Regions from separate parts of the Nocardioides cavernae genome, predicted to be linked through region 1. Evidence: riboswitches for the same ligand, from Rfam matches in the RefSeq annotation. Region 1 holds a riboswitch; the other holds the start of a gene.
The links. A riboswitch is a leader RNA that binds a small molecule or an ion and turns the genes downstream of it on or off. The one in region 1 is predicted to bind cyclic di-AMP.

Region 1 (7,303 bases):
ACCGTCGGCTTCTTCGGACAGGAAGTGCTCAGTCTCTTCCAGGAGATCCCTCCGCGACTGGGCCGTAACTAGAGTCGAGTTGCGGCTGACAGTGCCAGTCGGCGTCGGGGACTTCGCAGCTGCACCAGATTCGCTTGAAGGCGATCGGATCTCCGATCGCCTTCGGTGCATTTCTGAGCGCGTCATCGCGCGATCTTGCGCAGCACTTCTTGCCAAGTGTGCGACAGGGCGCCGACGGGAAGGCCGGCTGCCGCGAGTGCCTCGGTCACAGGTTGGCTCGAGGCATCGTCGTACACCTGCACCAGGCCCTCCTCCCCCAGCCTCTCGGCGATGATCCGACAGGCGAGCCACGCCTCCTCGTAGCGGGCCTGCAGGTCGCGCGTACGAGTGTCGAAGTCTGCCGCGGTCGGCAATGCATCCGGTACGCCGTCGCGCCTGGCCGCCGCGATGGCACGCCCCAGCGTGACGCGGTCCGGCAGGCGCGTGCCACGGAGCGCGACATAGTCCGCGAAGCCCTCGAGCAGCCACGGCTCGACCGGCTTGCGAACCGCATCGGTCGCGACATGCACCAGCTCGTGGCTCATGACCACCTGCGCGCCCACGCGGCGCAGCCCGTCGCTGACGTCAGGGTTCACGAACACGTGGACGGGCCCGTCACCGTCCGAGGCTCGTCCGACCGGGGCGGTCACCGCAGCGATCCCGGCGTACGTCCCGGGTCGCGCGCCTAGGGTCTCGTCGAGCGCGGCTGCTGTGGCGGGCACCTCCACCACGACGGGCGAGCTCCAGTCCGGGAGGACGCGACGTACGACGTCGATGCCCCGCACCGTTCGTGCGGCCGCAGCCTTGGCCACGCTCGGGGGCCCGTCCGCCATCACGAGGACGTCGTCCGACCGGGAGACTGACAGGCGGCCACGGAGCCACAACGGCAGGCGCGTCCCCGCTGCGTCGGACGACGCGAACTCCACGATGCCCAGTCCATCGCCACTCGGAGCGAAGCTCACGACGACGTCGCTGCGCGCCGGCGCCTCGTCGAAGCCGCGAACACGCCAGGTCAGCTCGGCCACGCCGCTCCACGAGCCGTCCGGGGCGACGGCGCCCACTTGGTCGACGTAGCGTGCGTCCACGGCCGCGAGGTCGAGCGAACGGACATTTGCCGCGATGTCCGACAACAGCTCGTCCGCGGCCGGCAGCTGAGGGGGCGCCAGCTGTGCCAGTGCCTGCGCGTCGCGTGTCTCGACGGCGTCGACGAACGCGGTCAGCGCAGCCGCCGCCTCCGCCGGACTCGCACGCGGCGCCTCACTGAGCTGGCCGGGGGCGACCTCCTGACGTCCGTCCCGCGTCAGGACGACGACCAGGACGACCACGAGGAACAGCGAAAGGCCGGCCGCCCACAGGAGTGGACGACCGGCCTTCGATGTCTGCTGGTCAGCCAGGGCGGACCGCGCCGACGAAGGGCATCGAGTAGAGGCCCGAGACGGCGACGCCGGTGCCGGGGTTGGCGGCGTGGACGATCATGCCGTTGCCGATGTACATGCCGACGTGGCTGATCGGGCTGTAGTAGAAGACCAGGTCGCCGGGCTGCAGGTCGCTGGCCGCGATGCGCGGGCCGGAGCTGAACTGGGCGCTGGACGAGTGCGGGAGCGACACGCCCGCCTGGGCCCAGGCGCGCATGGTCAGGCCGCTGCAGTCGAAGGCGTTCTCGCCCATCGCGCCGTAGACGTAGGCGTCACCCACCTGTGCCATCGCGTACTGCACCGCCGCGGCGGCGCGGCCGGACGCGGGGACGGAGACCGAGCTGGGCGCGCGGGTCGTGGTGCCGCGCGAGGCGAGCACGCGCTCGCGCTCCTCGGCCTCGAGGTCGGCGAGCAGGTCCTTGGCCTCGGCGAGCTTGTCGTCGACCGTGTCCTTCTCGGCGCTCAGCTGCTCGGTGATCTCAGCGATCTCCTTGGTGCGGGACGCGGTGGCCTCGCGGCGGATCTCGAGGGCCTCGAGCTCGGTGTCGTAGTCGGACAGGAGCGACGCCTGGAGGTCGTTGAACGACGACATCGTCGAGAGCGAGTCGAGGAACGCTCCCGGGTCGTCGGAGACGACGATCTGACCGACGGTCGAGATGCCCTCTCCCTCGAGCTGGCGCACGACGGCGTCGGAGACCTGGTCGCGGACGGCGCCGAGGCGCTCGTCCTGGCGATCCTGGTCGGCCTTCAGCCCGTCGAGGTCGCTTCGCAGGTCGGCGAGGTCGAGCTTGGCGTCGTGGAGGCGCTCCTGCGCCGCCTCGGCCTCGTGGTAGAGGCGGTCGACGCGAACCTTGACGTCCTTGATGTCGGGGTCGGCCTGCGCGGGGGTTGCAGGCACGAAAGCGATGGCAGCGATCGCGGAGAGACCAAGAACGGTCGCGCCAACTCGCTTGCGGGTGTGAGCCACGAGCGGGGGAACTCCTCGGGGTGTCGTACGCCTACCAGGTGAGCTGACGGGTTCGGCACGACTGGCCTACTCCTGCTCCTCGTGCCGCTCGCGCAGCACGCCTCACAGGCGATTCACCCCAGGGGGAAGTGTGGTTCCCCGGCTCGTCGACCACGGGTGATGCGGGGGTGTGGTCCACGACTCGGCGCGACGTCCGCGCGGGCCTGGTGACCCACTGCCACGGACGTCAGCCCACACCCTAAACCGCTCGAGGACCCGTCGCCAATCTTCGGGTCAACTTGGGGGTAGTCGTGTCGCGTCCTGGGGGTCAGGCCGACTCGATGACCGGGCCAGCCACCGGCTCCACGAGCCGTAGGGGCGGCACCAGGCCGCCGGAGGCCAGCACGTCGAGCGCGGCCATCTCGTCGTCGTCGATGGTCAGCTCGGGCGGTGGGCCGAGGAGCACCGTCACCACGCAGTCGTGGCAGTGCAGCCCGCGCACCACGCAGGTGTCGCAGTCGATCCGTGTCGTCATGTCCCGAACGGTGACAGGAGCCACCGACAACCCCCCCGGCGTGTCGCGCACCGGCGTGTCGGACGGTGTCGGGCTAGCCGGCGATGACGCCGACGAGCGCCGCCACAGGAACGGTTCTCGCTCCGTCCCGTGCCACGTCGCGGGCGACTGCCTGGTCCCCCGTCACCACGACGACCACCCGGCCGCGGGGCTCGGCAGCCACCAGCTGGCGGATCACGTCGTCGGCGATGACGCTCTCTGGGCTGAACACCACGCGGACCCCGCGCGGCGCCGGCATCGCCGTGCGCACCGTGGACTCCGCAGCGTCGAAGACCACGGTCGTCTCCGCCCCCGTCCTCGCGACCAGCGGTCCCAACGCAGCGACCAGCCGGCTGCGCTGTGCCTCCAGACTCGCGTTGGGCCAGCGTTGCTTGGTGACGTTGTAGCCGTCGATCACGAGCCGGACCCGCGGCAGTGCGAGCGTCTGCTCGAGCAACGCCGGTGTGGCCGGTGCGCTGGAGGAGGGCGCCGCTTCGACGCCGGCCAGGGCGGCCTCGACGGCATCGCCGGGAGCGCCGCTGACAGCGGGGAGCGCGAGCTCGCGACGCAGCCCCGTCGCGGCGTCGACGACCGCGTCGAGCAGGAGCCGTGCCCGGATGCTCGCGGCGTCCCGGTCGGACCGCGTCTCGCGTCGGCCGGCGGCGAGGCCGGCCTCGGCCTCGTCCAGCTGGGCGCGCAGTCGTCGTACGTCTGCCTCGGCGGTGCGGGTCGCAGCCGCTGCAGCAGCCAGGGCCTCGTCCCGGGCGGCGTACGCCGCGTCCCTCGCCTGCTCCGCGGCACGCAGCACACCGCGCGCCTCGCCCAGGCGCTGGCGCAGCACCTTGTGGTCGGCCTTCGCCCGCTCGAGCTCCTCGCGGTGCTCCGCGCGGACGGCACCGAGCTCGGCCTGCAGGGCCGCGACCTGCGCGGTCAGGCGGGCGTGCTCGGCGTGGGCCTGCTCGTCGCGCTCCTCGTGCTCGCCGAGCGAGCCGGCGACCTCGGCGACGACGGACTCCCAGCCCTCGTCCCTGGCCAGCCAGGCGCGAGCGGCGGTGTCGACCGGGTCGTCCGCAGAGGCTGGCACGACCGCGACCTGCACCGCTGCGTGCTCGCGGAACGCGGCGTCGTCGAGCGCTGCCCAGATCGCAGAGCCGCCGAGCCGGGCACGGCGTGCCGGCGCGAAGCCGGCCACCTTGCGGAGGGACGGCGGCATCGGTGCGATCGACGGCAGGACCGCCGAGACGAGTGCGACCACCCGCAGGCGCAGCCGCTCCGGGAGGGCTGCTGGGTCGGTCACGGGTGTCACGTCATCCGGCAGCCGGGTCGGCGGAGGTGTCCGCGGCCGCTCGGTCCACGACGTCGATGGCGTCGCTTCGCCCGCACCACCGGCAGGAGACCGACTCGACCGACTCGGAGCGGACCGTCTCCTCCTCGACCTGGTGCTCGCCCGCGAGGTCGAAGTGCCAGTACTCGGTCGTGCGACGGGTGCGGGTGACGTCGAAGCGGGTGAGGTTGCCGCAGCCGGCGCAACGCCACCGCCCGCCGTCACCGGGAACGCGGAGGTCGCTGGTCTGCTCGGGCACGGAGGTCTCCTCGGTCGTCGGTCGCCCTGGGGGCAGGCGCGGTCAGCGTAGTCCGCGCGCCGCGGCCCCGATGTCGGATCCCACGTCTAGCGTCGTCGGACATGAGCACCACCGCCCACCGTCCGACGCGGGAGAAGTCCCGCTGGGAGGCGCAGCGCAGCTTCGACGAGCTGGGGCGGCCGCTGCGAGACATGACCTTCTGCGTGGTCGACCTCGAGACGACGGGTGGTTCCGCGGCGGCCGGGTCGATGATCACGGAGATCGGCGCGGTGAAGGTACGGGGCGGCGAGGTGCTCGGTGAGTTCCAGACGCTGGTCAACCCACACACGGAGATCCCGGCGTTCATCGCGGTGCTCACCGGCATCAGCAACTCGATGGTCCGCGACGCCCCACCGATCGAGGCGGCGTTGCCCGCGTTCCTGGACTTCGCGGCCGGGTGCGTCCTCGTCGCGCACAACGCACCGTTCGACGTCGGGTTCCTCCAGCACTTCGCACGTGAGCAGGGACGCCCGTGGCCGAAGTTCGAGGTGCTCGACACGGCAAAGCTCGCGCGGCGCGTCATCACCCGCGACGACGCCCCCAACTGCAAGCTGTCGTCGCTGGCCAAGGTGTTCGGCTCGACCACGACGCCCAACCACCGTGCGCTCTCGGACGCCCGAGCCACGGTGGACGTCCTGCACGGCCTGATGGAACGGCTCGGCAGCCTCGGCGTCCACACCCTCGAGGAGCTCCAGACGTTCTCGGCCCGGGTCAGCACCGCCCAGCGCCGCAAGCGCCACCTCGCCGAGGGGCTGCCCCACTCACCCGGGGTCTACCTCTTCCGCGACGACCGGGCGCGCGTCCTCTACGTGGGGACCTCCAAGGACCTCCGCACTCGCGTGCGCACCTACTTCACGTCCTCGGAGACCCGGACCCGGATCGGCGAGATGGTCGGTCTCGCCGAGTCCGTGACGGGCATCGAGTGCGCGACGCCTCTCGAGGCCGAGGTGCGGGAGCTGCGGTTGATCGCCGAGCACAAGCCGAAGTACAACCGCCGTTCTCGCTTCCCCGAGAAGGTCCACTTCCTCAAGCTCACCCGCGAGGCCTGGCCGCGCCTCTCCCTCGTGCGCAAGGTGCTCGACGACGACGCCGACTACCTCGGTCCGTTCTCCTCCAAGAAGACGGCCGAGAAGTGCCTGGCCGCCCTCCACGAGACCTTTCCCGTCCGGCAGTGCAGCGGACGACTTCCGCTGACCCCTTCCCGGTCGGCCTGCGTCCTTGCCGAGATGGGACGGTGCCTGTCTCCCTGCGACGGCTCCACCGACGCCTCGACCTACGCAGCGATCGTCCGTCAGCTGCGCGACACGCTGCTGCGCAACCCCCATGAGGTCGTCGAGGCGATCAACCAGCGCATGACCGCTCTGGCTGATCACGAACGCTTCGAGGAGGCCGGGATCCACCGTGACCGTCTGGCCACCTTCGTCCGTGCCGCCGCCCGCACCCAACGGCTCTCGGCTCTGACCCGTTGCCCGGAGATCGTCGCCGCCAGACGGGAGGACAGCGGCCGCTGGTCGGTGCACGTCATTCGCCACGGGCGGCTCGCCGCGGCCGGAGTGATCCCGCCCGGTGCCGACGCCCACCAGTACGTCCGCGAGCTCACCGCGAGCGCGGAGACCGTCAGCGGGGCGCCCGGCCCGGTGCCTGCAGCGACAGCCGAGGAGTCGGAGAAGATCCTGCGCTGGCTGGAGTCACCGGGGGTGCGCCTCGTCGACGTCGACGGCGAGTGGGTCTGTCCCCTGGGCGGCGCAGCCCGCCACCTCGCTGTCTACGACGCGGCCAACCAGTCCCGGCTCTCGCTCGTGCCGTTCGACGAGCAGCGGCTGCCGGCGCCGGTTCACCGGCCAGTCCGATAGCCCGACGGTCGAGGAGGGCGCCCAGCGCCCGTCACGAGACCTCAGTCGAGGCCGATGCTGAACGCCGACTCGAGGTCGTGCTTGGAGTAGGTGCGGAAGGCGATGTGCGTCTCGGTCTCGGTGACGCCCTCGACCTTGTTGAGCCGGTCGGCAACGACCGAGGCGACGTCCTCGTGCTCGCGCACCCGCACCAGGGCGATCAGGTCGATCTGTCCTGTCACCGAGTAGACCTCGCTCACCCCGTCGAGCGACGCGATCGCCTCCGCGACCTCGGGGATGCGCGCGACGTCGGCCTTCACGAAGACGATGGCAGTGATCATGGGGCCACGGTATCGCTGCCGATTCGGCCAGGATCACCGATCGGTCGGACCCACTAGTCCTTTGTGACTATGGATGTGCCATTTCTCCTCCGCGTCGCCTCGCTCAGACCTAGCGTGTGGCGGTCTGCCACTGCCCGACGAGGGGACCTTCCGGGATGTCACGATCCACGCACCGCACCGCCTTTCGACTGCGGGTTGCCGCCGCACTGACGCTAGGGCTGGTGGCCGCGACGTTCGGCGTCATGGCTCCCGCGTCCGCCGTGCCCCCGGACATGCCCACGGGCCTCGCGGCGAACCAGCCGGACAGCACCACCACCATCCTGTCCTGGGAGCACGTGCCCAGCGCGACGCGCTACTCGGTCGTGGTCAACGGCACCACGACGAACACCGTCAACAACTCCTTCGTGCCCCCGCAGGCGCTGCCCGAGGGCAACATCGACTGGTCGGTCACGGCGTTCACCGGCAGTGAACCGGGGCCAACAGCCACGAGCGGCTTCTCGAGCTCCCGGCTCGCGGCACCAGTGCCGATCTCCCCGGCGTCCAACGCGGTACTGG
Region 2 (7,303 bases), 490 kb from region 1:
CTCGACGCGCGCGTCGTGGAGGGTCGGGTCGGCCTCGATGACCTTGGCCTCGGCGACGGCGAGCACACGCCCACCGGCTTCGTGGGCGATGACCCGCGCGACCGCGGCGTCGACGACCCCGACCCGCGCGGCGGGCAGGTGTCGTGACTGCTTGGCCACGCGCCGTGCGATGAACACCTCGGCCAGGCCGGAGCGGACCACGGCCCAGGTCAGCGGCAGGCGGTGCTGCAGGTCGAGCACGTCGGCGAGCGCGTTGCCCGTGGCGGTGACGCCCGTGCCGCGGGCGAGGGCGATCTCCCCGAGGCAGAAGTCCTGCACGCCCGGCGTGCCCTCCCCGCCGAGACGGACCAGCACGTCTCCGAGCCGCCGCGCGTGAGCACCGTCGGGGCCCTCGGTCGGGTCGGTGGAGTGGACGGCTGCCCACTGGGCGAGGACCTCGAGGTCGCGGACCTCGGCGAGCCGACGGTCTCGCACCGCGCCGGACGCCAGGGCCAGCAGGGCCGCCGCGTCGAGCTCGGAGAGGGTGTCGGTCATGCGTTCGATTGTAGGCGTCACCACCGACATCGGGCCTGGTCAGGCGGTTCGTGGCTATCAACCGGGATCAGGTCGACGCATCGCGCGAGGCCGCCCTCGTGCGGATCCACGTCACGAGCTGTCGGGTGCCCTCCAGCGCAGGCGCGGTCGAGGTTGCCAGCATGAGGTCGAGCTGCCCGTCGAGCTCGTCGCTCGTCCCCGAGTCCGACAGCAGGACCGCGAGGCCGGTGGCGACGTACCCGGGGGCGTGCTCGCGGGTGAAGAACCCCAGGTCGCCGGTGCGAGCCTGCTCCACCATCGCCTCACGGTCGAGCAGCTTCTCCAGGGTGGGCCACCCGTCTGCGTCCAGCCTCCGGACCATGTCGGCCACCACCTGCTCGACCGCCCGCGGCCGGTCCACCCGCCACCACTGGTCGGTGCCGGCTGGGGCACCGGTCGGTTGGAGGCGCCGCCGATAGAGCCCCCACGACTCGGGCAATGCCTTCGGTCGACGGCCGAGGGTCGTCTCCATCGACGCCGCCCAGGGCTCCGGCACCACGGACAGGTTGATCACGTACCTCGCCGAGCTGGCCGAGCTGTAGCTCGAGCCCTGCAGGTTCACGATCGCGCAGTCGCCCAGCTCGTTGGTCCGACGCCACGTGCGGCCCGAGCCCTTGAAGCCGTGCGCCCGCGCTGCCGGCGCCAGGACCTCGCGCACCGCGTCGCGGAACGCCGCCTGGATCGTCACCCGGTGACCGTACGTGAAGGCCGCCAAGAGGCGGCGGCTCAGCCGCGGTCACGCGGGCGATGGTCGGTGCCCCGTGGCACCATCCGTGACGTGGACGGATGCGTGTTCTGCCAGATCATCTCGGGCGAGGTGCCCGGTCACCTGGTGCTGGAGACCGACGACCTGGTGGCGTTCCTCGACGCCCGGCCGGTCTTCAAGGGGCACGTCCTGCTCGTGCCCCGCACCCACCTCGAGACGCTCCCGGACCTCCCCGCGGGTCAGCGAGACGGGTTCCTGGCGGCGGCCCAGCGGCTCGCGACGGCGGTCAAGGACGCCCTCGGCGCGCAGGGGTCGTTCGTGGCGATCAACAACACGGTCAGCCAGTCCGTCCCGCACCTCCACCTCCACGTGGTCCCGCGCACCAAGGGCGACGGGCTGCGCGGCTTCTTCTGGCCGCGCACGAAGTACGGCGACGGCGAGGCGGCGGCGTACGCCGAACGGCTCCGGGACGCCCTCGCGAACGGCTGACCGGTCAGGAGCGGACCTGCTCCTCCTCGCGGGCCCGGGCCTCGCCGAGCGACCACGTCCGGTCGCGGCGCCGGAGCGGGTGTCCGGTCGTCCAGGCGGCGAGCACCAGGGACAGCGTGCCGACTGCGAACCCGCCGAGGACGTCGACGAAGAAGTGCCACCCCAGGTAGACGGTGGACAGGCAGGTCAGCGCGGCGAAGGCCCAGCCGGTCAGACGCACCCAGCGGGGGAGCCGGAGCAGCTCCATCACCAGGCACGTGGTGACCGTGATCGCCACGTGGAGCGACGCGAAGGCAGCGACGGTCTGCACGGCGCGGGTGTCCCAGGCGTCGGCCAGCACGGCGACGCGGTCGTCGAGCAGGAGGTCCTGCACGGCGGTGTTGAACGTCCGGGGCAGCCCGGTGAACTCCTGCGGTCGCGAGTAGATCGGCCCGAGGGACGGGACGAGGTAGTAGACGGCCACGCCGAGCAGCCAGTTGAAGGAGACGGCCGTGACGTAGAGGGCGCCGGTGATGGATCGCCGCGTCCACACGAGCGCGACGGCCAGCGCCGCCGGCACCAGCCCGATCCACAGCACGTAGACGCCGGAAAGCAGCCAGGCGGCCCAGCTGGTGCCGAGGACGTGGTGGAGGACGACGGCCGGGTCGTGGCCCAGCCACAGCAGGCGGTCCATCCGGTGCAGCTCGGTGTCCCACAGGCGGTCGTTGACGAACGGCAGGTAGCCCTTGAGGTTGCGGAACGCGACGTAGGCGACGTACCACGCCACGAGCCCGCTCAGGGTGAACCACACCTGCTCCCGCGTCCACCGGGCGCGGACCACGGTGCGCAGCGCTGCCCAGGCGCCGGGGCGCGGCGTCGTGCGGATGTACGCCGCCCACCGCGCGACGACGTCGAGGAGCACGGCGGCCAGCACGATCACCGGCAGCCGCACCCAGGTCGGGACCGAGACGCCGTCGGGGTCGCGAACGGGCAGGTGGTAGGCGGCCGCGACCACCCATGTGGCCACCGCCATGGCGACGGCGACGCCGATCGCGCCGCGGAAGTACCCCCGACCCATGCTTGGCACGGTATGACACCCGCCGCGGCAGCGCGAGCGGTCTGCACCGGATCTCCACAACTCGGGTGAGCCCCCCGCGACGCCACGCACTACCCTCACGGACAGACGTCACCGAGCCTGAGGAGTCATCGAGATGGGTCGCTACGACCGCCGCGTCGCCGTCATCACCGGAGCTGCGCGAGGCATCGGCTTCGGCATCGCGCAGCGCCTCGCGAGCGAGGGCGCGTCCATCGCGATCCTCGACCTCGACGAGGCCGCCGCCCAGGAGGCCGCCGGCCGTCTCGAGCTCGCCGACGGTGCCCGCGCGGTGGGCATCGGCTGCGACGTCGTCGACGCCGCCGCCGCCGAGGCCTCCGTGCAGCGGGTGGTCGACGAGCTCGGCGGGATCCACGTCCTGGTCAACAACGCCGGCATCACCCGCGACAACCTGCTCTTCAAGATGACCGAGGAGGACTGGGACCTGGTGATGAACGTCCACCTCAAGGGCGTCTTCAACATGACCAAGGCCGCTCAGTCCCGGTTCGTGGAGCAGAAGTACGGCAAGATCCTCAACCTGTCGAGCGTCTCCGCCCTCGGCAACCGCGGCCAGGCCAACTACTCCGCGGCCAAGATGGGCATCCAGGGCCTCACCCGCACGCTCGGCATCGAGCTCGGCCCGTTCGGCATCACCGCCAACGCCATCGCACCGGGGTTCATCGCCACCGAGATGACCGACGCCACCGCGCGCCGCCTCAAGATGGAGCCCGAGGAGCTGCAGCGCGTCAACGCCGAGGCGACGCCCGTGCGGCGCGTCGGGCAGCCCGAGGACATCGCGGCCGCGGCCGCGTTCCTGTGCAGCGACGAGGCGTCGTTCATCACCGGTCAGACGCTGTACGTCGACGGGGGCCGCAAGCTCGGCTGAGCGCGGTCCGGGCGTGATCCCGGCCACGCCCCACGCTCGGGGACGTGGCCGGTTTTGCGTGTCCGGGGGTCGTCTGTCACCTTGGAGAACGGTCGAGAGACCCAACCGTCCCGGACTACGCCGAGTCCTGCCCGGCCGGGACGACCCCCGAGACACACCGGGGCAGGAGTGGGGGACCCACAGGTTCCACCGCCGGTCATCGACCGGCTCGGGGCGAAGTCGCCAGCCTCTTCGAGAGGACGGTGGCAGGGCACTTTCCAGCCCTAGCCCGACAGCTCACCTCACAGGCGTGGGAAAGGAACAACCATGCCTGCGACCCCTCGTAAGGCGCGAGCGCTCGCGCTCGCCCTCGCCGGGCTCGGCATCACCGCATCGACGATGAGCGCCCTGCCCGCAACCGCCGCCACCGGCGGCAGCACGTCCGACGACGCCTCCACCACGACCACCGCGAAGAAGACGCAGAAGTCGGCGCGCGTCAGCGCCAAGCGTCGGGTGGCCAACCGCGTGCTCAGCGCACGCGACATCGCCATGAACCAGCGCGGCGACGCCTACGCGTACGGCGCCGCCGGCCCGGACCGCTTCGACTGCTCCGGCCTGGTCAAGTACAGCTACAGCCGCGCCGGTCTCTCGGTGCCGCGCACGTCGAGCGCCCAGGCGGGCCAGGCTCGCCGGATCGCCAAGAACGACATGCGCTCCGGCGACCTGATGTTCTTCTACGGCAGCGGCGGGGTCTACCACGCCGCGATCTTCCTGCGCTGGTCGCACGGGCACGCCGTGATGGTGCACTCCCCGGGCTCGGGACAGCGCGTACGCGTTGCCGTGCCGTGGACGTCCGCCTGGTTCGCCGGGACCGTCCGTCGCGCCTGAGCAGTGCCCGCACCCGGGTGACAGGCTCGGATTGGTAGGTACTTCCTGCTGATCTACCCTGTGGCGCGCCTTCCCTGATCGGGGAAGGCGCGCCCCCAGACTTTCCAGAGAACCGCAGACCCGAGCCCCCCGGCTCGAACACCCCCGCTCGATCGGAGCTCCCCGTGCGTCACCGTCGCCACCTCTCGTCGCCCCGCGCGATCGTCGCCACCCTCGCGGCGGCCACGCTCCTCCTCGCCGGCTGCAGCGGCGGGGACGACCCGGCCCCCAGCGCCTCCGCGCCCTCCGAGCCGACCAGCTCGGAGACGACCGAGGCCCCGCCGGAGCCGACGTACTGGCCCCTGACCGGGCTCGAGCGCAAGGGCGACGCACCCCGGCACCCCGTCGTCGTCACCAAGGTCGACAACACCTCCTCCAGCGCCCCGCAGGTGGGCCTCGGCTCGGCCGACCTCGTCGTCGAGGAGCTCGTCGAGGGCGGCTACACCCGCCTCGCGGCCTTCTACTACTCCAAGGTGCCCGCCGCCATCGGCCCGGTCCGCTCGATGCGCGCCAGCGACATCGGGATCGTCCCGCCGGGCGCGACCGTGGTGACCAGCGGCGCGGCCCCGGTCACGATCAACCGGATCAACGGCGCCGGCATCCCGTGGATCACCGAGGGCGAGGCCGGCGTCTACCGCGAGACGTCGCGCTCGGCCCCCTACAACCTCTTCGCCCGGCTCGGCGACATCTCCAAGCGCCTCAAGGCCGAGGAGGAGCCGCCCCCCTACCTCCCGTGGGGCGACGAGGCCGACCTGCCGAAGGGCGCGAAGGCCAGCACGCTCACCGCGGACTTCGGTGCCCACTCCACCAGCTGGCAGTTCCAGCAGGGCGGCTACGTCAACACCGACTCCTACGCCGCGGAGGGCGACCAGTTCCCGGCCGACTCCGTGCTCGTGCTGCGGGTCCGCGTCGGCGACGCGGGCTACCGCGACCCGGCCGGCTACCCGGTGCCGGAGACCAAGTTCGAGGGCAAGGGCGCCGCGCTGCTCTTCCACGGCGGCCGCGTCGTGAAGGGCACGTGGACCAAGGACGGCCTGACGGGCGAGATCGAGCTCTCCACCAAGGGCGGCGACCTCACCGTGCCTGCCGGCCACGTGTGGGTGGAGCTCGTCCCGGCCGTCAACGGCAACGTCACGTTCGCGAAGTAGCCCCCGGCGCCAACGCTCCGGCGCCTTCGTCGAGGAGGCGCTGGAGCCCGGCCAGGATCACGCCGATCGCCGCCTCGACCCGCAGGGCCGCGGCGGCGGGGTCGTCGCTGACGGCGACCGAGCCTCCCGCGGCCGACATGGCGCCGAAGAAGATGCGCGTGAAGGTGTCGAGCATCGCGTCGTCGAGGTCGCGGCCCTCGGCGGTCAGCACCGAGCGCACGATCTCGTCGACGAGGGCGTACGTCGACCGCTCCTCCTGCTCGCGGTAGCGCTCGTGGCCGAGCACCGAGGGGCCGTCGGAGACGACGACCTGGCGGTAGGCCGGCTCCTGGACCGCCTCGAGGAAGGCCCGCATCCCGGCCTGCGCCTGGTCCCACGGGTCCGGGTGCCCCGCGGCCGCGTCGGCGATCCCCGTCGTCGCCCGGGACTGCACCCGCTCGAAGGCCGCCTCGAAGATCGCCTGCTTGCCGCTGAAGTGGTGGTAGAGCGCGCCCTTGGTGACGTCGGCGCCCGCGACGATGGCGTCCAGCGACGTCGCGGAGTAGCCGTGCGCGGTGAAGAGACGCTCGGCGACCTCGACGAGCGCCTGCTTGGTCGCCTCGGAGTAGCGCTGCCGCCGGGTCTCCATGGATCGCAGCCTAGGTGACCCCGGCGTCACGCCGGGCTCGCGCGGGTGGTGTGCCCCGACGCGGGGTCGGCCATAGTGGATCCATGCAGCTCGCTTCGGGGATGTTGCTGGTGGCGACGCCGGCGCTGCAGGACCCCAACTTCGCCGACACGGTCGTGCTGCTGCTCGACGTCACCGAGGAGGGCGCTCTCGGCGTCGTCCTCAACCGCCCCTCCCAGATCCTGGTCGCCGACGTCCTCGAGCCGTGGCGCGACGTGGTCGCGGAGCCGGAGGTGCTGTTCCGCGGGGGACCGGTCGGGACTGACGGCGCCCTGGCCGTGGGCGCGCTGCGCGACCCCGGCGACCCGCCCGTCGGGTGGCGACCGGTCGCCGGGCTCCTGGGGATGGTCGACCTCGACACCCCGACCGAGCTCGTCGACGGCACGCTCCGCGCGATGCGCGTCTTCGCCGGCTATGCCGGCTGGGGCGCGGGCCAGCTCGACGGCGAGGTCGAGGAGGGCAGCTGGTACGTCGTCACCAGCGAGGCCGCTGACGCGTTCCGCGGCGACCCGAGCGGCCTGTGGCGCGACGTGATGCGCCGGCAGCCCGGCATGCTCGCCTGGCACGTGAACCGCCCCGTCGATCCCGATCTCAACTGATCCACTCGCAGCGAATGCCGGACAACCTTCCGGTCTCCCCGTGCGTCTCCACTGGCGTGATGACAACGGTGCGAGGTGGAGTGGCTGCCCTGGCAGCGGCAGCAGTGGTGGGCGGCCTCGCGGCGGTGCCGGCGGTGGGGGCGGTCGACGCGGCACCCGCGACACGTCCTGCGCACACGGTCGCCGCACCTGACGCCAACCGGGTGGTCGACACGGTCCTGCGCTCGGAGCGCTATGACTATCAGCGCCAGAACTGG

Region 2: another riboswitch for cyclic di-AMP. It lies ahead of JOD65_RS08910 (C40 family peptidase); the one in region 1 lies ahead of JOD65_RS24020 (C40 family peptidase).

What each region holds. Positions count from the first base shown of each region.
Region 1 is NZ_JAFBCA010000001.1:2,411,775-2,419,077, reverse strand. It holds gene JOD65_RS11290 (Flp family type IVb pilin) at 1-72, shown strand, start outside; gene JOD65_RS11285 (hypothetical protein) at 183-1,364, opposite strand; gene JOD65_RS24020 (C40 family peptidase) at 1,426-2,352, opposite strand; cyclic di-AMP (ydaO/yuaA leader) riboswitch at 2,452-2,586, opposite strand; gene JOD65_RS11275 (hypothetical protein) at 2,729-2,935, opposite strand; gene JOD65_RS11270 (NYN domain-containing protein) at 3,009-4,250, opposite strand; gene JOD65_RS11265 (hypothetical protein) at 4,261-4,536, opposite strand; gene JOD65_RS11260 (DEDD exonuclease domain-containing protein) at 4,638-6,428, shown strand; gene JOD65_RS11255 (Lrp/AsnC family transcriptional regulator) at 6,470-6,748, opposite strand; gene JOD65_RS24015 (Ig-like domain repeat protein) at 6,970-7,303, shown strand, end outside.
Region 2 is NZ_JAFBCA010000001.1:1,920,455-1,927,757, forward strand. It holds gene JOD65_RS08885 (hypothetical protein) at 1-534, opposite strand, end outside; gene JOD65_RS08890 (DUF4304 domain-containing protein) at 602-1,261, opposite strand; gene JOD65_RS08895 (HIT family protein) at 1,352-1,768, shown strand; gene JOD65_RS08900 (phosphatase PAP2 family protein) at 1,773-2,825, opposite strand; gene JOD65_RS08905 (SDR family NAD(P)-dependent oxidoreductase) at 2,959-3,726, shown strand; cyclic di-AMP (ydaO/yuaA leader) riboswitch at 3,835-4,031, shown strand; gene JOD65_RS08910 (C40 family peptidase) at 4,033-4,593, shown strand; gene JOD65_RS08915 (DUF3048 domain-containing protein) at 4,758-5,780, shown strand; gene JOD65_RS08920 (TetR/AcrR family transcriptional regulator) at 5,764-6,408, opposite strand; gene JOD65_RS08925 (YqgE/AlgH family protein) at 6,492-7,046, shown strand; gene JOD65_RS08930 (WD40 repeat domain-containing protein) at 7,106-7,303, shown strand, end outside.